4 regions of the Cupriavidus mimosae genome follow, and region 2 is predicted to be linked to each of the others. Evidence: predicted binding sites of a transcription regulator. Region 2 holds the regulator's gene; each other region holds the start of a gene.

Region 1 (5,617 bases), on a different contig from region 2:
ACGCGGCGTTGATGCGCGGGCCGTACTGCCAGGCCACCCACTCGCCGCGGCACAGGCCATCGCCGTGCTCGCCGGAATACGCGCCCTTGTATTCGCGCACCAGCTCGGCCGCCTCTTCCGCGATCTCGCGCATCCGCAGCGCGCCGTCGCGGCGCATGTCCAGGATCGGCCGCACGTGCAGCGTGCCGACGCTGGCGTGGGCGTACCACGTGCCCTCGGTCTCGTGCTTGTGGAAGACCTCGGTCAAGCGCCGTGTGTATTCGGCCAGGTGCTCGAGCGGCACCGCGCAATCTTCGATGAACGAGACCGGCTTGCCGTCGCCCTTCATGCTCATCATGATGTTCAGGCCGGCCTTGCGCACGTCCCACAGCGCCTTCTGCGCCTTCTCCTCCGGCATCTTCACCACCGAGCCCGGCAGGCCCAGGTCGGCCATCAGCTCGGCCAGCCGGTCCAGTTGCGCCAGCAGCGCCTGGCGGTCGTCGCCGGCGAATTCCACCAGCAGGATGGCCTGCGGATCGCCGGCCAGCGCACGCTCGACCACCGGGCGGAAGGCGGGATTTTCCATCGACAGGTCGATCATGGTGCGGTCGACCAGTTCCACCGCCACCGGTTGCAGCGTGACGATATGCTGCGTCAGGTCCATCGCCTGGTAGAAGGTGGGGAAGTTGACCACGCCCAGCACCTTGTGCGCCGGCAGCGGCGCCAGCTTGAGCGTGAGCTGGCGGCTGCAGGCCAGCGTGCCTTCGGAGCCGACCAGGATATGCGCGAGGTTGGCGTGGCCGTCGTCGGTATAGGCGCGCGGGTTCTGGCAGTCGAACAGGTCGATGTTGTAGCCGGCGACGCGGCGCAGCACCTTGGGCATGCGCTCGGCGATCTCGCCGCGCTCGCGCGTGGCGATGCGCTGCAGCCCATGAAGGATGCCCTCGGTGCGTCCTGCCGCCACTGGTTGCGCCAGAGAACCGAAGTGGCAATCGCTGCCGTCCGCCAGCACGGCATCGATGGCCAGCACGTTATGAACCATGTTGCCGTAGGCAATCGAGCGCGAGCCGCACGAATTGTTGCCGGCCATGCCGCCGATGGTGCATTGCGCCGCCGTGGAAACGTCCACCGGGAACCACAGCCCGTGCGGCTTGAGCCAGGCGTTCAGGTGGTCCAGCACGATGCCGGGCTCCACCGTCACCGTGCGCGCGCCGGCATCGAAGGCGACCACGTTGTTGAGCCACTTGCTGGTGTCGATGACCAGCGCCTCGCCCACGGTCTGGCCGCACTGGCTGGTGCCGGCGCCGCGGGCCAGCACCGGCACCCGCTGGTCGCGCGCGATGTCGAGCGCGCGCACCAGGTCGGCCTGGTCGCGCGGCACCACCACGCCAACCGGCATGATCTGGTAGATAGAAGCATCGGTGGCATAGCGGCCGCGGGCGGCGCGGTCGAACAGCACGTCGCCGCGCAGTTCCTTGCGCAGCAGCGCCGACAACGGCGAGGTGGCCCGGTGCTGCGCGGGCACCAGGTGGATCGGCTTGACCAGCAGGGAAGACGAAGTCATGTTCATGGCATGCAAGAAACAAGGGCCGCGCGCCCGCGGCGATGCATGCGGCCGCCTGCGGTGGGCGCATGTCGTGGGTGATGCCTTGGCAAGAAAATCAGGCAGGCGGCGGACCGTGCCGCGCCTGCCATGGCCTGCGCGGCTCGGTCGGCTGCGCTTGGTTGGCTGCGCTCAGGCGGCGGCCTTGAGCACCGGCTTGTCGGCGTGCGCGGCCAGCGAAGCCATCGCCGCGGCTACGCCGCTGCCGGCAAGCGGCACGCCTGCCAGCTTCAGCCCCATCTCGCAACCGGCGAGCGTCGCCATCAGGGTCAGGTCATTGCAATCGCCGAGATGGCCGATGCGGAACATGCGGCCGCGCATCTTGCCCAGCGCCTGCCCCAGCGACATGTCAAAGCGCTCGTAGATGAGCTTGCGCACCGCATCGGCGTCGACGCCGTCGGGCATCATCACGCCGGTCAGCACCGGGCTGTACACCGCCGGGTCGGCGCACTGGATCTGCAGGCCCCAGGCGCGCACGGCCTGGCGTGTCGCCTCCGCCAGCCGCTGGTGGCGGGCGAAGACCTGTTCCAGGCCCTCGCCCAGGATCATGTCAAGCGCTTCGGACAGGCCGTACAGCAGGTTGGTGTTGGGCGTGTACGGCCAGTAGCCGTTCTTGTTCGATTCGATGATCTCGGCCCAACCCCAGAACGCGCGCGGCAGCCGGGCGTGCTGGCTGGCGGCGATCGCCCTCGGCGAGAGCGCGTTGAAGCTGATCCCCGGCGGCAGCATCAGGCCCTTCTGCGAGCCCGACACGGTCACGTCGACGCCCCACTCGTCATGGCGATAGTCGGCCGAACCCAGGCCCGAGATCGTGTCCACCAGCAGCAGCGCCGGGTGCCCGGCGGCATCGATGGCGCGGCGCACCGCGGCGATATCCGAGGTCACGCCGGTCGAGGTCTCGTTGTGCACTACACAGACCGCGCGAATCGCATGGCCGCTGTCCTCGCGCAAGCGCGCCTCGATCATGTCCGCCTGCACCCCGCGGCGCCAGCCCTCGATGCCGGGCAGGCCCAGGAATTCCGGCCGCAGGCCCAGCGCCTCGGCCATCTTCTTCCACAGGGTGGCGAAATGCCCCGTCTCGAACATCAGCACGTGGTCGCCCGGGCTGAGCGTGTTGGTCAGCGCCGCTTCCCAGGCACCGGTGCCAGACGCCGGGTAGATGATCACCGGATGCCGGGTCTTGAAGATTTCCTTGATGCCGGCCAGCACCTTGCGGCCGAGTGCGCCGAACTCCGGGCCACGGTGGTCAATGGTCGGATAGCTCATCGCGCGCAGGATTCGGTCCGGCACCGGGCTCGGGCCCGGGATCTGCAGAAAGTGGCGGCCAGAGGGATGGAAATCGAGGTGAATCATGGAAATCGTGCCTCCTTGTTGTTTTATGAATTTTGAATGCAATCGACTATAGCAGAGCGATGGATGTGCTCCAAGGCAAAATTTGCGGCACGTTGTGATGGTTAACCCGAATTTTGAAGCCAGAAAGCGAGATGCAGTAAAATTCGCGCCAAGTAGATAGAGGACATTGAATGCAAAACTCATATAACGATAACCAGACGTCGGGCGTTGCCGAGCACGTTGCGCCCTCGCTGGCGCGCCTGGCACGCCCGCGCCTGCACGACACGGTGGTCGAACACCTGCGCCAATTCATCGTCGAAGGCGTGTTTGCGCCGGGCACCAAGCTCAATGAACGCGAGCTGTGCGAGACCCTGGGCATCTCGCGGACGCCGCTGCGCGAGGCGCTCAAGGTGCTGGCGGCCGAAGGCCTGATCGATCTTCTGCCCAACCGCGGCGCCAGCATCTCGCGCATGACCGAGGCCGAAGTCAGGGAGAGCTTCGAGCTGATGAGCGGGCTGGAGGCGTTTTCCGGCGAACTGGCCTGCGAGCGCATCACTGCGGCGGAACTGGCGCAGATCAAGGCGCTGCACTACGCGATGCTGGCTTGCCGCGCCCGGAACGACCTGCCGGGCTACTACAGCCGCAACCAGGAGATCCACGACCGGATTAACGAGGCCGCGCGCAACGGCGCGCTGCGGCAGACCTACCAGTCGATCAACCGCCGCCTGCAGGCGCTGCGCTTCCGCTCCAACCAGCAAAGCGGCAAGTGGGACGACGCGGTCGAAGACCACGAGGAGATGATCCAGGCGCTGGAAGCCCGCGACGGCAAGCGGCTGGCGGCGGTACTGAAGCGCCACTTGCTGGAGAAGCGCGACGCGGTGCTGCCCCTGGTATCGGGCGACGCCACTGGCACAAGAATCTTCTGAAAGCGGGGTACGCGTAACCGCAGCGCAGCGTTTTACCGTGCCGGGGCCGGATTTTTCTTGCCTCCATGCGCGAATACTGTATATATTTACAGTACCTGTATGGATGAACAGTGGAGCCCCGGCATGGAACACCTGATCCGCGTGCAAAACGACTATGACCGCCAGGTGCTGGCCTGGCTGCGCGGCCGCATCGGCGATGCCGCCCTGCAGAGCGCGGTGCATCGGCTGGCGAGCCCGCGCAAGCCCTATCTGTCCACGATCTGCCGCAGCCTTGGCATCCGCCCGCCCAACCGGCGCCAGTTCGCCGCCGAGACCGCACGCATCCACCGCGCGGTGGGCGACAGCTACCTGGCCCGCATCAGGGAAATCCTGGCAACAGCCCCGGTGCACGAGGCCTCGCGCCAGTAGGCATTTGCCGATCACCGGCCACGCGCGGATCATCGGGCGCGTGCCGGTCGTATCATGAAAGCCCCGTTGCCATCACCCGGCAACGGGGCTTTGTGTTTCACAACGTATTCCTCCCTCCAAGGTCGACATGAGCGAACTCCGCATTCCCACCCGCGCCCTGCACCAGTGGGTCACCGGTCTCTGGCTTGCCGCCGGCAGCAGCACCCGGGAAGCGCAGCTGACGGCCGACCATCTCGTCGGCGCCAACCTGAGCGGGCATGACTCCCACGGCGTCGGCATGATCCCGCGCTATGTGCTGGCGTGGCAGGCGAACGAGCTGCAGCTCAACCAGCAGGTCAGCGTGCTGCAGGACGCCGGCAGCCTGCTCAGCCTGGACGGCAACCGCGGCATGGGGCAGGCCGTGACGGCGCAAGCCATGGAGATGGCCATCGCCCGCGCCCGCGAGCACGGCGTCTGCGTGATGGGGCTGCGCCAGTCGCACCACCTCGGGCGCGTGGGCCACTGGGCCGAGCAGGCCACGGCGGCGGGCCTGATCTCGATCCACTTCGTCAACGTGCTGTCCAAGCCGATCGTGGCGCCCCACGGCGGCTACGACGCGCGCTACGGCACCAATCCGTTCACCATCGGCGTGCCGATGGCCGCCGAGCCGCCGCTGGTGCTGGACTTCGCCACCAGCGCCATCGCCCTGGGCAAGGTGCGCGTGGCCCATAACAAGGGCGTGCCGGTGGGGGACGGCTGCCTGCTCGATGCGCAGGGCGAGCCCACCACCGATGCCGCCGTGATGTACCCGCCCGCCGACACGCCGCAAGGCGCCTTGCGGCCCTTCGGCGAGCACAAGGGCCACGTGCTGGCGGTGATGTGCGAACTGCTCGGCGCCGCGGTCACGGGCGGCCATACCATCCGCCCGGAAACGCTGCGGCACGAGCATGCGGTCTGGAACAACATGCTGGCGATCGTGTTCGATCCCGCGCGGCTCGGCACCAGCACTTCGTTCGGACATGAAGTCGCGGCCTTCGCCGACTGGATGAAAAGCGCGCGGCGGCAGCCCGGGCAGACCGGCATCCAGCTGCCCGGCGAACCGGAGCGCGCCTTCCGCGCGGCGCGCGCGGAGCAGATCCCGATCGATGCCGGCACGCTGGCGCAACTGGACGACGCCGCGGCGCGCGTGGCGGCGGCGCGGGCCAGCGCGCATCCCGCGCCTGGTCCGCTGTCGGCGCTGGCGCGCGGGTGACTATCATCAGGTATGCGCCCGGCGCGGTGCACCGCGCACTCCCGGGTTGACGCCTGAACCCCTACCGGACACTGACATGAGCAAGATCGGCTTTATCGGGCTTGGCGTGATGGGCAAGCCCATGGTGCGGCACCTGGT
Region 2 (5,617 bases):
GCCGAACGGCGCTTCCTTTTCCACGTTGTCTTCGTCCATGCTGTCTCCCCTGCAGGCACGGCCCGCATACGGTGCCGATCTCGCCTGAGGAGCGTGCGGAAATCGTATCACGGGTGCTGGATGACTTCCGACCACGCCCGCCAGGCAAATATGCTGCGGACAGCCCCTACCTCTGCAGGGTTCATGCGGCACGTGCCCGAAGCGATACTCGATTCCGAGGGACATTGACCCCCCCTCGACCTTCCCGTCAGGCGGCCCGCCCCAGGGGCCGCCTGCCTCTTTTTCCTTCCCCGCTTTCCTTCCCGCACCTAACGTTTCCATGCCGCACCATGCCTGCGATGGAACCTCCCGGCCACGCGCGAGCCCAACCGACGTGATCGATGCAGGGAACAGGCCATGCAGAACAAGTGTAGATGGACGGCGAGGATTCTTGCGGTGGCGGCACTGGCGGCCTTGCTGGGCGGATGCGCTGCGGGTGGCGGTGCCGACGGCAGGGAATCGAGCATCACGACTTACGGCACGCTGGACATCGGTATCAGCCATACGCGCTAGCCCCGGCGACGCGCCTCCAGCGGAATCAATTTTTGCGTGAGCGATGGAACGCTTGTCCGGGAGGCTGGTCGAATCGGTTCGTCCAGGTGGTACCGGTTGAGCGCGCAAAAAAAGAGTCCGCAGCGCGGACTCTTAACTTTAGCGATCTCAAATGCCCTGAAGGCCGTTGCACTGTAACTGCCGTGCGGGCAATGCACCATTCGGGTAAACGAAGAGCGATGCCGCAAGCGCGAGATCGCCAACGAAAAAAAGCCCGCCGGAGCGGGCTAATAATCAGTTGAAGAAAGCCCTGTATTCGAGGGCAGGCACAGTGTAAGAAAGTGCCCTGCCTCAGCGAATTAGGGGAATCCCTTTCCGGACGCCGGTTTCCGGGCGATCCGGCATCTCATGTGCGGCGCGCGGAACCCGCGCGCCGCCATGCATATTTTCACCATTCGAAGTTAGAACGCGGCCTCGGCACGGCACGCGGCCGTGCGCGCTTACGCGGCCAGCGGCTCTTGCGCGTGCGGACGCAAATGCGTGCGCGCCTCTTCGAACAGCGCATCCACGTCGGTCCGCGTGCGCGCCGCATGCATGCGCCTCGCATCTGACAACACGCGGCGCCAGCCACGTCCGCCGGCGATGCCACGATGCAGGCCGAGCATGTGCCGTGTCACGGCACCCATGTATCCGCCTTGCTCAACGCAGTCGCCGATATAACGCTGCATCGCCAGTTCGACCTCGAGCCGCGACGGCACCGGCGCGCTGGTGTCGCCATAGAAGCGCGCGTCCATTTCCGCGAGGATATACGGCTGGTGATACGCCTCGCGTCCGATCATGACGCCATCGACGTGCTCCAGATGAGCGGCGATTTCGTCATGGCTCACGATGCCGCCGTTGATCAGGATCTCGAGCTCCGGGAATTCGCGCTTGAGCTGGTACGCCACCTCATATCGCAGCGGCGGAATCTCGCGGTTTTCCTTCGGGCTCAGGCCCTTCAGGATCGCATTGCGCGCGTGTACGATGAACGTGCTGCAACCCGCCTGCGCCACCTTGCCGACAAAATCGCGAACAAAATCGTAGTGCTCGATCTTGTCGATGCCGATGCGATGCTTCACGGTTACCGGAATCTCCACCGCATCGCGCATCGCCTTCACGCAGTCCGCCACCAGTTGCGGCTCCGCCATCAGGCAGGCACCGAAGGCGCCGCGCTGCACGCGCTCGGACGGGCAGCCGCAGTTCAGGTTGATTTCCGCATAGCCCCACTGCTGGCCCAGCTTCGCCGCCATGGCGAGGTCGGCCGGCTCGCTGCCGCCCAACTGCAGCGCGACCGGATGCTCGGCCGCATCGAAGTCGAGGTGGCGCGGCACGTCGCCATGCAGCAGCGCGCCGGTGGTCACCATCTCGGTATACAGCCAGGTGTGGCGGCTGAGCTGGCGATGGAACATGCGGCAATGACGGTCGGTCCAGTCCATCATCGGCGCAACCGAAATGCGGCGGGGATTTACGTTCATGGGATACGGCAATTGGGTGCGGGTCGGCCGCGGCAGCAGGCCCCTGAGAATGGCGCGGGGGCATGGGCAGGTCACTGCACCCCTGCAGGGGCCAAGCGGGGGCGGGCCAGCGAGAAGACGTGAGTATAGGCTACCGCACCGAGGTCTGCTGCGCCACGATCTAAGCGGAGCCATAGCGGCTGGCCGGCAAAATTCGCTGGACTGCTGTGCTCCGCGCGCAGGCGCACGCCACCCGCCAGTGGCTGGATATGAAGCTCGGCATGTTCGCGGGTCGATGCCGAAGGCATTCCGATGTGAGTATTGGAAGCGCTACGGGGAATGAAGAGAAGATCGAGTGCAAGCGCCGGTGAGCGCCTTGCCGTGCCGAACGCCGCTGCTGGCTAATGGCGCAAAAATCGAGATAGCGCCTGGCCCGCGCGCAGGGTAAAATCCGCACCTGGCGCCCGCAAGACCCGTACGAAGACTGTGAAAATTTCAGCGCTAGTGCGGAACAATGCGAAGCCGAAAGCGTTGATTTCAATGGGGTCAGTAGTGGGATCGAGTCCCATCCAGCCACCCCAAGCATTCTCCAGAACGGTGCCTCTCAAGGGCGCCGTTTTGCATTCCCCGGGGGCGGTATGTTGGTTCGAACGGTACTGATTGGCGCAGCGATGGCAACCATGGTGGCAGGGTGTGCCACTGGCACTTCGGAGAAGGATGTCCGCGCTCGCCCGCCGATGCGGCTGTTTACGCCGGTCAAGATGGCCGAGGTCGCGAAATGCCTGCGCAACAATCTGGGCGATGAGGCTACGCTGGTCCAGTTGCCGGCGAAAAACCAGACCGAGATCCGTATCGGCCAGAGCGCGGCAAGCGGTGAATATCAATACGCCTACCTGATCTCTCTGACGGCACAGGCCGATGGCACTGCGCTGGAATTGCGCAAGACCGATACCTGGTTTCCCCAGCTGACGCCGACGGAACTGGAGGCCGAAGCCAAGGCCTGCGCGCGTAGCTGAGCGGGGCAGAGGCCCGGAGACACGGCAAGGGTCTGCCGATATCAGTCAGGCGGCCAGCTTTTCGGTGGTTTCAAGTTCCAGCATGCGGCAAATGGCCGCCATGCTGCCGACCATGGTGCGGCGCTGCGTGCCCTGGTAGACGCGTACGCCCTTGCTCTGGCGAAACGGCACGGGCTTGACCGGACGGCGGGCGGCGACGTGGTGGATTTGCGGCATGGTGGCACCTCTTTTTGGGCAAAGCGGGGTCAACACCCGGCAAGCCGGGCGGCGTCTGCAAAGCAATGGAAGCGGGTGGGCCCGCGCAGGGCGCGTGCCTGCGATGGTGCCCGGCTAGAAGCCGGAAGAGCGGATCAGCCCGACGGCGATGCCTTCCAGCGAGAACTCTTCACCGGGTTCGACGATGATGTTGGTGAAGTCCGGGTTCTCGGCAATCAGTTCGATATGGCCACCGCGCCGCTGCAGGCGCTTGACGGTGACGTCGTCGCCCAGTCGCGCCACCACGATCTTGCCGTTGGCGGCCTCGCTGGCGCGGCGCACGGCGAGCAGATCGCCGTCGAGGATGCCGGCGTCGCGCATGCTCAGCCCGCGCACGCGCAGCAGGTAATCCGGTCGCTCATCGAAGACCGAGGCATCGACCTGGTACTGGCGATCGATATGCTCGGCGGCCAGGATGGGGCTGCCGGCTGCGACGCGGCCCACCAGCGGCAGCGTCAGCTGCATCACGCCAGCCATCGGCAACGAGAACTGGTCCGGCAATTCCGAATCGCTGCGCGAGACCTTCAGTCGGATGCCACGCGACGCGCCCGGCGTCAGTTCGATCACGCCTTTGCGGGCCAGCGCCCGCAGGTGTTCTTCCGCGGCATTGGGCGAGGAGAAACCGAACTCCGCTGCAATTTCGGCGCGGGTAGGGGGGAAGCCGGTACGGCGGATCGTGTTGCGGATCAGATCGAAAATCTGCTGCTGCCGGGGTGTCAGGGTCGCCATGGGATCGCCGTTCCGTGCAGGGCCGCCGGGCTGGATAACGGGAGTTCTGCTTCGTTATCCAGCATCCGGCGGGCCGGGCACTGTATGTTTAAACAGTATGCTGTGATTTTATACAGTATCGGCGTCAGTGCAAGCAGAATTTTGAGGCGTATCGCATGGACGTCGGCCAATGCCTCTGATTGCGGCTGCGGCAGGGCGCGTGCGCCCGCTACAATCGCCTTTCCTTTGTCCAGAACAAGATCCTTGCGCGCTCCCATGACCCAATTGCCTCGCATCGTCGTATTGGCCACTGGCGGTACCATCGCTGGCGCGGCCGGCAGCGCCGCCAGCAGCGCTCGCTACCAGGCGGCGACCGTGCCGGTGTCCTCATTGCTGGCTGCGGTGCCGCCGTTGCAGTCGGTGGCCCGCATCGAGGCCGAGCAGGTGGCGCAGGTCGACAGCAAGGACATGACCTTCGCGCTGTGGCAAACACTTGCGGCGCGGGTCGAGCACTGGTCGGCGCAGCCTGACGTTGCGGGCATCGTAATCACGCACGGCACCGACACGCTGGAAGAAACCGCGATGGCGCTGCACCTTACGCAATCGTGCCCGGTGCCCGTGGTGCTGACTGCGGCGATGCGTCCGTCGACGTCGCTGTCGGCGGACGGGCCGCTCAACCTGCTCGATGCGGTGCGCGTCGCCGCTTATCCGGATGCGCGCGGCAAGGGTGTGCTGGTGGTGCTGAACCAGCAGATCCACGCGGCACGCGACGTGGCCAAGATGCATACGTCGGCGGTCGATGCCTTTGTCTCTCCGTGCGGGCCGCTGGGGTTCGTGCAGGACGACTACGTGCGCTTTGCCCGGGCGCCCCGCGCGGCTGCCCCCATCGGCCCGATGCCGGCAGGGTGGCCGGTGGTAGAGATCGTGGCCAGCTACGCTCAGCCGGGGAGGGCGGTGGTGGATGCGCTGGTGCAGGCCGGCGCCGCCGGGCTGGTCGTCGCCGCGACCGGCAATGGTTCGATCCATGAGGTGCTGGCAGAGGCCCTTGCCGACGCCGCCGCAGCCGGGGTGGCGGTGGTGCGCAGTTCGCGTACCGGTGCGGGGCATGTGGCGATCCCGCCGCAACCCACCCCTGCCGACGGTCTGTTCGTGTCCGCGGCTGACCTCAACCCCTACAAGGCGCGCGTGTTGCTGATGCTGGCCCTGGCGGCGGATGCCGGGCTGGCGCGCGACCCGGCGCGGCTGCAGGCGGTCTTTGCCGGTGCCTGATTTGTCCGTGAAATCAGCGGCTTGCGTTGCTGGTGCGGGGCGGGCTATAATTTAAGGCTATTCAACCTTGCCACACCGGACTCGTGACGCCCGGGTGGCTAATCCCAAAAGGAGCGTCAATGCGTCATTACGAAATCGTCTTCATCGTCCACCCGGACCAGAGCGAACAAGTGCCGGCCATGATCGAGCGCTACAAGCAGCTCGTGACCTCGCAGAACGGCAACGTTCACCGCGTGGAAGACTGGGGCCGTCGCCAGATGGCTTACATGATCCAGAAGCTGGCCAAGGCTCACTACGTTTGCCTGAACATCGAATGCGGCAAGGAAACCCTGGCGGAACTGGAAC
Region 3 (5,617 bases), on a different contig from region 2:
CGCAGCTGCTGCGCCCGGGCGGGCTGCTGTTCACGTACTCATGCTCGGGAGCGATCAGCATGGAGCTGTTCCAGAAGATCGTCGCCGGCGCGGTGACCGATGCTCGGGCGGATGCGCGCATCCTGCGCAGGCTGTCGGCGGGAACCGATCATCCGATGCTGGCGGCGTTCCCGGAAGGAGAGTATTTGAAGGGGTTGCTACTGGAAAAAGTGGCCTGAGCTGAAGGCTAACTCCCATCACCGCCACATATTCCGCATCCGACTGGCCAGATCCACCGGCGCCAGCGTCGGCTTCACTGCGCCTTCCCCCGGCATCGGCGGCGGCGGCCACGAGCGGCTGTAGAAGTTGGGCATCACCCGGTTCGGCAAAAACCGTGTGCGCGACGCATACACATGCCGGTCGCCGAAGCCCACCTGCTGGTGCACGTAGAACCGCTGCGGCACGATGACATCGAGGTGGTCCCTGGCCCGCGTCATCGCCACATAGAGCAGTCGCCGCTCTTCCTCGATCTCTTCGGTGGTGCCGGTGGCCAGGTCGCTCGGCATGCAGCCGTCGACGGCATTGAGCACATAGACCGCCTTCCACTCCTGGCCCTTGGCCGAATGGATGGTCGACAGGATCAGGTAATCCTCGTCGCGCGAAGGCACGCCGGACTCATCGCTGGAGGCGCTGGGCGGGTCCAGTGTCAGCTCGGTCAGGAAGCGCTCGCGCGCGCCATAGGTGGCGGCGATGCGCTCCAGTTGCTGCAGGTCGGCCTGGCGCGCGGGGGCATCGTCGTGCAGGCGTTCGAGGTGCGGCGTGTACCACGCCAGCACCTGCTCGAATTCCGACGGCCACGGCGAGGTCGGTGCCATCAGCGCGCGCGCCAGCGCAAGCAGGTCGGCCCACGCCGGCGCGGCGGCCGGCGGCGGCTCGAATTCCTGCAGCGAGAACAGCGGCTCGGTCGCCAGCGCCATGGCATCGAGCACGCGTGCCGCGGTCTTGGGGCCGATGCCCGGCAGCAGCTGCAGCGTGCGGAACCCCGCCATGCGGTCGCGCGGGTTTTCCAGCCAGCGCACCACCGCCAGCACATCCTTGACGTGGGTCGATTCCAGGAACTTGAGCCCGCCGAATTTCACGAACGGGATATTGCGCCGCGCCAGCTCGATCTCCAGCTGCGCGCTGTGGTCGGCGGCGCGGAACAGTACCGCCTGCGCCATCAGCGCCAGGCCGGCCTCGCGCCGCGCCAGCACCTGCTCGACCACGTAGCGGGCCTGGTCGGCCTCGTCGTTGACCACGATCACGCCCGGCTTCTCGGCCGACTGGCGCTCGGACCACAGGTCCTTGGTATAGCGCTCGGCCGCCAGCCCGATCACCGCGTTGGCGGCCTGCAGGATCGGCTGCGTCGAGCGGTAGTTCTGCGACAGCGTGACCTGCTGCGCCGCCGGCGTGAACTGCGCGGGGAAATCCAGGATATTGCGCACGGTGGCGCCGCGGAAGGCGTAGATCGACTGCGCGTCGTCGCCGACCACGGTCAGGCCGCGGCCATCGGGCCGCAGCGCCAGCAGGATCGACGCCTGCAGGGCGTTGGTGTCCTGGTATTCGTCGACCAGGATATGGTCGAAGCGCGTGCCCATGTCCTGCGCGATGGCGGGCTCGGCCATGGCCTGCGCCCAGTACAGCAGCAGGTCGTCGTAGTCGAGCACGTGCTGCTTCTGCTTGGCCTCGACATAGCCGGCGAACAGCGTGCGCAGCGCATCGACCCACATCGCATAGCGCGGGAACTGCTGCCTGAGCACGTCTTCCAGCGGCGCCTGGGTGTTGACCACGCGCGAATAGATGGACAGGCAGGTTTCCTTCTTCGGGAAGCGGCTGGCGGTCTCGGACAGGCCCAGGTCGTGGCGCACCACGTGCATCAGGTCGGCGGCGTCGCCGCGGTCGCTGATGGTGAAGGCCGGCGACAGCCCCAGGGTCTCGGCGTATTCGCGCAGCAGCCGCGCGCCGATGGCGTGGAAGGTGCCGGACCACTGCAGCGCCGCGCGCCCGGCGCCGGTGCTGGTGCCCAGTGCCTGGTCGACGATGCGCTCGACGCGCCGGCCCATCTCGGCGGCGGCGCGGCGCGAGAACGTCAGCAGCAGGATGCGGCGCGGATCGGCGCCGCCCAGCACTAGGTGAGCGACCCGGTGCGCCAGCGTATTGGTCTTGCCCGAGCCGGCGCCGGCGATGATCAGCAGCGGCGCCTCGCTGCCGTGCTCGACCGCGGCGCGCTGCTCCGGATTGAGCCGGGACAGGTAGGCGGGGAGCGCTTCGGCGTCGGGGGTGGCGGCTTCGGCTGATTCAGCCGCGGGGGCAAGGTCCAGGGTCACGGGTTGGGGCGGGCAGGACACGCGATGAGAAAACTGGCGCCAACTGTATATCCATACAGCCCGCCGGCGCAACCCGCCGCGCGCGGGATCGGGCCCGAAAACAAAAAAAGGTGCTCGATGAGCACCTTTTGTCGCAGGTTCGCGGCGCGGGCGTTACGCTGACTTTGCCAGCGCGCCGTCGAGCAGCTTGTGCAGCGCGTCCCACTCGGGCTCGCCGACATAGCGCTTCAGGATGCGGCCTTCCTTGTCGATCACGAAGGTGGTCGGCGTCAGGCCCACATTGCCGAAGGCCTTGGCCGCGCTGCCGTCGCTGTCCATTGCCACCTTGAACGGCAGCTCGCGCGTCTTGGCGAAGTTCATCACGTACATGGGCGGGTCGTAGTTCATCGCCACCGCGACGAATTCCAGCCCCTTGCCCTTGAACTGCTCGTAGGTCTTGACCATGTCCGGCATCTCCTTGATGCAGGTGGCGCAGCTGGTGGCCCAGAAGTTGACCAGGTAGACCTTGCCCTTGAGGTCGGCGGTGCTGACCTTTTCGCCCGACAGCAGCGTGAAGGTGGCGGCCGGCGCGGTACCGGACGGCGACAGCGCGCGGTAGCCGAACCAGCCCAGCAGCGCCAGCACCACCACGGCGGCGACGATGGGCCAGGGCTTGCGGGAGGTCTTGGAGGCGGGGGTAGTGGTCATGGGAATCCGGCTGGAGCCGCTTCGTAAGTGCAGGGGAGGACCGGGCAGTGCCGGTCAGCAGTGGGACATTCTAATGCGGCAGGCGTTCGCGCGCCTGCGCGGTACCGCCTTGCGGTGACGCGCTGGAACCCTTTCGTCACTTGCGCGCGGCGACGGCGGCGCGCGCCTGCGCCAGCGCCTGTTCCAGGTAGGCGCCGTAGAAGTCGGGCTGCATGCCGCGCAGCGGGCCGGCGGCGGCGCGGCCCTGGCGGTCCAGGAACAGGACCGTGGGCGCCACCCTGACCTGGTGCGCGCGGGCCCAGGCGCGCGCGGTGGTTGGGCTGCCGTCGGCATCGCGCAGCGGGGTGTCGGCGGTCATGTCGAGTTCGCGCACGGCGATTTCGCCGGCGGCGGCCTGCGGGCCCAGGTAGTTGCGGCGCACGGTATCGCAATAGCTGCAGCCCGGCATCGATACCAGTACCACCAGCGGCTCGCCGCGGCGCGCGGCGTCGGCGCCGTGGGCGGCGAGGTCCGTGGCCGGCGGCAGGTGCGGCGGGCTGGCGGCGGACACGCCGGCCACGGCGGCCAGCAGGGCGCCCGCAGACAGCCAGTGCAGGCAGGAGCGAGAGGTGGCAGCTGGGGCGAGGCGGGAGGCAGGCATGGCGGATGTGGAGCGGAGGAGGCGGCGCGGCAAGCACTGGCGCGCCGCTTCCGGGATAATACCGGTTTCCGCGCGCCGGCGATCGCGCCCGCGCGCGCCGTCCCGAGCCTGTGCTTCCGCCCCGTTTTCCATGCGTCCCGTGCCGCCCCCGCCGAGCCCTGCTGCCGCGTCCCGCTGGTCCCTGACATGCAGTGCCGCGCTGCTCGCGCTGGCCCTGTGCGCCTGTTCGCCGCGCTATGACTGGCGCACCATCCAGTCGGGCGAGGGCGGCTACGCCGCGCTCTATCCCGGCAAGCCCACCAGCGCCGCGCGCGACGTGACCATTGCCGGGCGCAAGCTGCCGATGACGATGGAGGCCGCGCGCATCGACGACACGCTTTTCGCCGTGGGCGTGGTGACCCTGCCCGCCGACGACGAGACGCTGCGGCGGGAGGCCCTGGCGGCGATGCAGGCCGGCCTGCTGGCCAACCTGGGCACGCTGTCGGGCGAGCCGCGCACGCGGCCGGTCACCATCATGAGCGCGGACCGGCCGGGCCGCCCGCTGGCCGGACTGGAGCTGCAGGCCAGCGGCGTGTCGCCGCAGGACCAGTCGCCGCGCCGGCTCAGCGCGCGGCTGGTGGCGGTGGGCACGCGCGCCTTCCAGGCGGTGGTGCTGGAATCCGGCGCGGCCGCGCGCGACGCGCGCCAGGCCGAACAGGTGGAACAGTTCCTGGGCGGGTTCCACCCGCTCTGAGGCGCCTCGGCGCCGCAGCGAATCACAAATGCCGGGGGGCGATGCGCCGCCCCGCATGTTGCAGTCATAGGAGAGTTGAAATGCGTTGGGAAGTCTGGTTGGCCTATTTCGCCGCGTGTTGGGTGATCGCGGTGTCGCCGGGATCGGGCGCGGTGCTGTCGATGAGCCATGGCCTGTCGTACGGGCTGCGCAGGACCACCACCACCATCTTCGGCCTGCAGGCCGGGCTGGTGATCGTGCTGCTGGTGGCCGGCGGCGGGCTGGGCGCACTGCTGCTGGCCTCGGAACAGGCCTTCATGGTGGTCAAGACCATCGGTGCGCTGTACCTGATCTACCTCGGCATCCAGCAATGGCGCGCGCGCGTGGAAGCGGATGCGGCGCAGGACGGCGGCCCGGTGCGCGTGGCGGTGATGAGCCGGCGCCGACGCTTCGCCACCGGCCTGCTGACCAACGTGACCAACCCCAAGGGCATCATCTTCATGGTCGCGGTGCTGCCGCAGTTCATCGACCCGAACCGGCCGCTGGCGCCGCAGCTGGCGATCCTGGCGGCCACCATGTGCTGCGTCGACCTGGTGGTGATGCATGGCTACGCGCTGCTGGCGTCGCGCATGCAGGGGCTGTTCCGTAATGCCCGCGCGGTGCTGTGGCAGAACCGGTTTTTCGGCAGCGTGCTGATGGCGGTGGGCGCGGCGCTGTTCTTCGTGCGCCGCCAGCACGCCTGACCGGCGCGGCGTCCGCACTGGCGCGCGCGGGTGGGGTTTGCTTCAATGAGGAAGTAAGCCCACCACGGAGTCCCCGCATGCCTGCCTCGCTGAACCCGTTCGCCGGTGCGCGCCTGCAGCCGCGCCATACCGTGCCCCCGGTGGAAGAGCCCGCGCCACCGGGCGTGCCGCCCGACCTGCCGCTGTCGCCCGAGGACGACCCGCCCCCGCCGCCGGTGGAACCACCGGTGGCCAGCGTCGCCGGGCGCTATTGCTTCAGTTCGTAGAAGTCGTTCAGGCAGTATGCGTCGGTCAGCTCGACCGGCTTGTCGCCATGGGTGTAGCCAGTGCGGTGGATATGCAGCAGCGGCTCGCCCGGCGCGATGCCCAGGCGCGCGGCCAGTTCCGCCGTGGCGACGACCGCGCGCAGCGTCTCGGTGACGCGCAGCACCGGCTTGCCGATCCGCTCCAGGTAAGCGTAGAGCGATTCGCCGATGGCGCTGGCGTCGGG
Region 4 (5,617 bases), on a different contig from region 2:
CACGTCGCAACGCATGATGCCGCCGAAGATGTTGACCAGGATGGCCTGGACGTTCTTGTTGCTCAGCATCAGCTTGAAGGCTTCGGTCACCTTCTCGGTGGTGGCACCGCCGCCCACGTCGAGGAAGTTGGCCGGCTCGCCGCCGAACAGCTTGATGGTGTCCATGGTCGCCATGGCCAGGCCGGCGCCGTTCACCAGGCAGCCGATGTTGCCGTCCAGCGAGATATAGGCCAGGTCGAACTTCGAGGCTTCGATTTCGTTGGCGTCTTCTTCATCCAGGTCGCGGTAGGCGACGATTTCCGGATGACGGAACAGCGCGTTCGAGTCGAAGTTGAACTTGGCGTCCAGCGCGATCACCTTGCCGTCGCCCGTCAGGATCAGCGGATTGATTTCGGCCAGCGAAGCGTCGGTGTCATAGAACGCCTTGTACAGGCCTTGCAGGGCCTGGCGGGCTTGCGCCACGCTCGCGTCGGGCACGCCGATCTTGCGGGCGATGTCATCGGCGTCGGCGTCGGTCAGGCCGGTCGACGGCTCGACGATCAGGGTGTGGATCTTTTCCGGGGTGTGGGCAGCGACTTCCTCGATGTCCATGCCGCCTTCGCTCGATGCCATCAGGGCGATCTTCTGCGACACGCGATCCACCACCAGCGAAACGTACAGTTCCTTCTTGATGTCGGCGCCTTCTTCGATCAGCAGGCGGTTGACCTTCTTGCCTTCCGGACCGGTCTGGTGCGTGACCAGCTGCATGCCCAGGATGTTGGACGCGTAGGTCTTGACCTCGTCCATGCTCTTGGCAACCTTGACGCCGCCGCCCTTGCCGCGGCCACCCGCGTGGATCTGCGCCTTGACAACCCACACCGGGCCGCCGAGTTGTTCTGCGGCCTTCAGGGCCTCGTCAACCGAGAACGCGGGGATGCCGCGCGGAACCGGCACATTGTATTTGCGCAGGATTTCCTTGCCTTGATACTCATGGATATTCATGCGTGTTTCCTTTCGGGTAGGCGTAAAAGGTAGAAGGGAAGAATCTGAAAGAAGACGAACTCTCTCGTCGGGCTGGCCGATCCTGAGAATCAGCCGGAGGTGCCGGTCGGCCGGTCGGCCGGGACAGCGTCGTTGCCGTCGATTGCGTGACCACCGCGGTCGCCATTGGCCGCGGGCTGCTGCGCCTGAGGCGCGGATGCGACGGCAGGCGCGGCCTCGGCCCTTGCCTTGGGCGTCGGCTGGTGACCATACCAGCGCGGGTAAAACTGACGAACCACCTCGCCGTCAAAACGCAGGGCGTGGCAGCCGTTCAACTGATAGGGCGGTTCCGGATTCGGATCGTCCTCGCCGTTGTCGCGGATACTGATGACCTCGCCGGCAAAGGCCTGGATCGCGGTGCTGGGCAGCACCCCGGCGGCTTCGGTCAGGTGCGAGCAGCCGTGCATGCCGCCCAGGCGCTCGCGCACCGCCTTGCGAAAGCCCTTGCGAAGGTTCAGCCCGATCAGTTTGCGGTAAGCCTGGCCGATCGTGTCGCAATGGGACGGGTACGGCACCCAGTCCGAGCAGGCCTCGGCATCCAGCACCGTCATTTCCTCGTCGATGGTGATGCGCAGCCACAGGTCGTGCAGCGGCTGGCCTTGCGGGCGGATGCGGTCGCCGGCCAGTTCGATGTCGCGGGGCTTGGTGTCGGTCAGGCGCACCTCGATGTCCCACAGGCCGTCCTCCCTCTGGTACGCCTCGGCCGCAATGGCACGGCGGTGACGCAGGGAGCGGTTGACGGGCTGGGACAGAGGCATGGCCAGGCTGGGGATACGGAAGATACGGAAGCTACGGAGAATCCGGGGGGCTGGGGCACCGTGGTGCCGCGAATAACCCGGGGAGTTTAACATGCCATGCCGCGTTGGCCGGGAACATCCTCGTGCGGCGACTGTCGGGCCCGGATTGTCGGCCGACCATGGCGCCGCGGCAGGCCGGGCGGCCTTGCCGCAATGCACCAGCAGGCACCGGCTCCCCGCCTCGACAAGAAACGGCGGCCGGCATGGCGCGATGACGCAACGCAGCGAAATACACATGACGGCAGCGCAGGTACTTCCCGAGGCTGCCTCGCCAGGCGGCTCAGTCCGCGTCGCCGTAGTCCTCGTCCGCGCCCTGGATGATCTTGCCGACCACCGCGCGCGAAAAGCCGCGTGCCACCATGAAGCGGATCTGCTTGGCCCGCGCCTCGGGCGTGTCGGGCGGCGTGCCGAAGCGCTTGCGCCAGACCTCGCGCGCGCGCTCGGCTTCGGTGGCGCGCAGGCGCTCCTGCAATTCGCCCAGCTGCTCGCTGTCGAGCTTGTGGGTCTTGGCCTCCTGCATCACGCGCGCGGTACCGTAGCGGGCACCGCGGCGATGCACCAGGCTGTCGGCAAAGCGCTGGTTCGACAACCAGTTCTCGCGCTCCAGCGCGTCCAGCAGCTGTTCCAACTGCTCGGGCGACTCGGCATGGGGCGCCAGCTTGCGCGCCAGCTCGGCGCGGCTGTGCTCGCGGCGCGACAGGTAGCCGACGGCGCGGGCCTTCAGCGACAGCGGGGAACGGGTTGCCATGGGTGACCGGGATCAGCGGTTGGAAGGATGGCGCCGCGGCCAAGCAAAAAGGCCGGGGCATCGGCGATGCCCCGGCCTTCAAGATGGCGCAGCGGCCGCCGGCGCGGTCAGTCTTCGACCGTTGCCGCGGTGGCCGCAGCGGTGGGGTTCATGGCCACCACGCCCAGTGCCGCGCGCACCTTGTTTTCGATTTCGGCGGCAATGTCAGGGTTCTCGCGCAGGTATTCGCGGGCGTTGTCCTTGCCCTGGCCGATCTTTTCGCCGTTGTAGCTGTACCAGGCGCCGGACTTCTCGACGATCTTGGCATCCACGCCCAGGTCGATGATCTCGCCCTGGCGCGAGATGCCCTGGCCGTAGAGGATATCGAAGAAGGCCTCGCGGAACGGCGGCGATACCTTGTTCTTGACCACCTTGACCTTGGTCTCGTTGCCGATCACGTCGTCGCCCTTCTTGATCGAGCCGATGCGGCGGATGTCCAGGCGCACCGAGGCGTAGAACTTCAGCGCATTGCCGCCGGTGGTGGTTTCGGGCGAGCCGAACATCACGCCGATCTTCATGCGGATCTGGTTGATGAAGATCACCAGGCAGTTGGTGCGCTTGATGGTGCCGGTCAGCTTGCGCAGCGCCTGGCTCATCAGGCGGGCCTGCAGGCCGGGCAGCGAATCGCCCATTTCGCCTTCGATTTCGGCCTTGGGCACCAGCGCCGCGACCGAGTCGATGATGATCAGGTCGATCGAGCCCGAGCGCACCAGCGCGTCGGTGATTTCCAGGGCCTGCTCGCCGGTGTCGGGCTGCGAGATCAGCAGGTCGCCGACATTGACGCCGAGCTTGGAGGCGTAGTTGACGTCCAGCGCGTGCTCGGCGTCGATAAAGGCGCAGGTGCCGCCCAGCTTCTGCATTTCGGCCACCACCTGCAGCGTCAGCGTGGTCTTGCCCGACGATTCAGGCCCGTAGATCTCGACCACGCGGCCGCGCGGCAGGCCACCGACGCCAAGTGCGATGTCCAGGCCGAGCGAACCGGTGGAAACCACCTGGATGTCCTTTTCGACCTCGCCGTCGCCCAGGCGCATGATCGAGCCCTTGCCGAACTGCTTCTCGATCTGGGAGAGCGCGGCGGCAAGCGCCTTCTGCTTCTCGGCGCTCACGCCGGCACCTGCCTTCTTGTCGTCCATGGTCGTCCTTGAATCAAATGGTGTATAAATAGGCCGCATGTGGCGCGGCACCGGCATTTGCCGGCATCAGCGCCGGCCCGGCTGTCTGCGCGGCCGCACTCCAGGGGGTCTCCCCGGGCGGCCCCAGCGGAACGTGCGGGTACTGTATAAAAAAACAGTATGCTTGGCAAGCCCCTTCGCGCCCCCGTGCCCGTTGCGCACCGGTGCCGGCTCTGCCGGCCAGGGTGGAGACAACCATGCGCATTCTGATCGCCGAAGATGACGACGTGCTGGCCGACGGCCTGACCCGCTCGCTACGCCACTCGGGCTACGCCGTCGACCATGTCGCCAATGGCCTCGAAGCCGATTCGGCGCTGTCGACCCAGACCTTCGACCTGCTGATCCTCGACCTGGGCCTGCCGCGCATGAGCGGGCTGGAGGTGCTCAAGCGCCTGCGCGCGCGCGGCGCGATGCTGCCGGTGCTGATCCTGACCGCGGCCGACAGCGTCGACGAGCGCGTCAAGGGCCTGGACCTCGGCGCCGACGACTACATGGCCAAGCCCTTCGCCCTGTCCGAGCTGGAAGCGCGCGTGCGCGCGCTGGTGCGGCGCGGCGCCGGCGGCGGCGCCACGCTGATGCGGCACGGGCCGCTGGCATACGACCAGGTCGGGCGCATCGCGTATCTCAATGACCAGATGCTGGACCTGTCCGCGCGCGAGATCGGCCTGCTGGAGATCCTGCTGACGCGCAGCGGCCGCCTGGTGTCAAAGGAACAGCTGGTGGACCACCTGTGCGAATGGGGCGAGGAAGTCAGCAACAACGCCATCGAGGTCTATGTGCACCGCCTGCGCAAGAAGATCGAGGTGGGCGGCATCCGCATCGCCACCGTGCGCGGGCTGGGCTACTGCCTGGAAAAATTCCAGCCGGCGGTGGCCGCGCCGCACTGATCCCATCACCGCAGGCCGCGTGACCGACCTGAGCGCAATCTCGCCCACATGAGCCTGCTGCGACTGCCCTGGCGGCGCGGGCCGCGCGCCGCGCCCCCACCTCCTTCCACGGACGCCACCGACCAGGACCTGGCCGACGCGCTGCCGCACCTGGAGGAAAGCACCGCCCATCCCGCGCCGCGCTCGCTGTTCGGCGAGATCCTGGACTGGATGCTGGCGCCGCTGCTGCTGCTCTGGCCGATGAGCATCGCGGTGACCTACCTGGTGGCCAAGTCGATCGCCAACGGTCCCTTCGACCGCGCGCTCGAAGCCAGCGCCATCGTGCTGTCGCAGCAAGTGCGCGAGGTCAATGGCCGCGTCACACTGCAGCTGCCGCTGTCGGCGCGCGAGATCCTGCGCGCCGACGAGACCGACAACATCTACTACCAGGTGGTCGGCAAGCGCGGCGAATATATCGCCGGCGACCAGGACCTGCCCTTGCCTTCCGAGGACGACCAGGGCCACGCCGGGCTGGTGTCGCTGCGCGATGACCGCGTCGCCGGCAACGACGTGCGCGTGGCCTACACCTATATCGAGCTGAAGCAGGTCAGCGGCACCCAGCCGGTGCTGGTACAGGTGGCCGAAACCCTGGACAAGCGCGCGCGGCTTGCCAACGAGATCATCAAGGGCGTGATCCTGCCGCAGTTCGTGATCCTGCCGCTGGCGGTGGTGCTGGTGTGGTTCGGGCTGTCGCGCGGGCTGGCGCCGCTGACCGCGATCCAGCAGCGCATCCGCGCGCGCAACCCCGGCGATACCAGCCCCATCGACGAACGCGCCGCGCCGCAGGAGATCACGCCGCTGGTGGGCTCGTTCAACGACCTGCTGGCGCGGCTGGACCAGTCGGTGCAGACCCAGAAGCGCTTTATCGCCGATGCCGCGCACCAGATGAAGACGCCGCTGGCGGGCCTGCGCATG

What was found. The regulator LexA, encoded in region 2, represses DNA repair genes until DNA is damaged. The targets are predictions, from matches to a motif close to ACTGTATNNNNATACAGT.
Region 1: a site for LexA is predicted at 3,916-3,933, ahead of MKD50_RS14445 (CppA family protein). Genes of this name have one in related genera too.
Region 3: a site for LexA is predicted at 2,388-2,405, ahead of MKD50_RS10760 (ATP-dependent helicase). Genes of this name have one in related genera too.
Region 4: a site for LexA is predicted at 3,879-3,896, ahead of recA (recombinase RecA). Genes of this name have one in related genera too.

Annotation. Positions count from the first base shown of each region.
Region 1 covers NZ_JALHRY010000007.1:7,934-13,550, forward strand. Annotated here, with positions in the region: gene MKD50_RS14430 (FAD-binding and (Fe-S)-binding domain-containing protein) at 1-1,549, opposite strand, end outside; gene MKD50_RS14435 (pyridoxal-phosphate-dependent aminotransferase family protein) at 1,715-2,935, opposite strand; gene MKD50_RS14440 (GntR family transcriptional regulator) at 3,106-3,840, shown strand; gene MKD50_RS14445 (CppA family protein) at 3,964-4,248, shown strand; gene MKD50_RS14450 (malate/lactate/ureidoglycolate dehydrogenase) at 4,376-5,479, shown strand; gene MKD50_RS14455 (2-hydroxy-3-oxopropionate reductase) at 5,556-5,617, shown strand, end outside.
Region 2 covers NZ_JALHRY010000003.1:218,601-224,217, forward strand. Annotated here, with positions in the region: gene MKD50_RS07360 (hypothetical protein) at 1-39, opposite strand, end outside; gene MKD50_RS07365 (hypothetical protein) at 397-552, shown strand; gene dusA (tRNA dihydrouridine(20/20a) synthase DusA) at 1,032-2,045, opposite strand; gene MKD50_RS07375 (hypothetical protein) at 2,696-3,040, shown strand; gene MKD50_RS07380 (hypothetical protein) at 3,086-3,256, opposite strand; gene lexA (transcriptional repressor LexA) at 3,371-4,024, opposite strand; gene MKD50_RS07390 (hypothetical protein) at 4,012-4,281, opposite strand; gene MKD50_RS07395 (asparaginase) at 4,280-5,272, shown strand; gene rpsF (30S ribosomal protein S6) at 5,392-5,617, shown strand, end outside.
Region 3 covers NZ_JALHRY010000005.1:33,567-39,183, forward strand. Annotated here, with positions in the region: gene MKD50_RS10755 (class I SAM-dependent rRNA methyltransferase) at 1-218, shown strand, start outside; gene MKD50_RS10760 (ATP-dependent helicase) at 237-2,345, opposite strand; gene MKD50_RS10765 (TlpA disulfide reductase family protein) at 2,499-3,032, opposite strand; gene MKD50_RS10770 (SoxW family protein) at 3,169-3,672, opposite strand; gene MKD50_RS10775 (hypothetical protein) at 3,803-4,405, shown strand; gene MKD50_RS10780 (LysE family transporter) at 4,486-5,127, shown strand; gene MKD50_RS10785 (hypothetical protein) at 5,205-5,393, shown strand; gene MKD50_RS10790 (GntR family transcriptional regulator) at 5,375-5,617, opposite strand, start outside.
Region 4 covers NZ_JALHRY010000005.1:293,160-298,776, reverse strand. Annotated here, with positions in the region: gene sucC (ADP-forming succinate--CoA ligase subunit beta) at 1-981, opposite strand, end outside; gene MKD50_RS12045 (DUF2889 domain-containing protein) at 1,071-1,778, opposite strand; gene recX (recombination regulator RecX) at 2,098-2,565, opposite strand; gene recA (recombinase RecA) at 2,673-3,737, opposite strand; gene MKD50_RS12030 (response regulator) at 3,974-4,663, shown strand; gene MKD50_RS12025 (sensor histidine kinase) at 4,712-5,617, shown strand, end outside.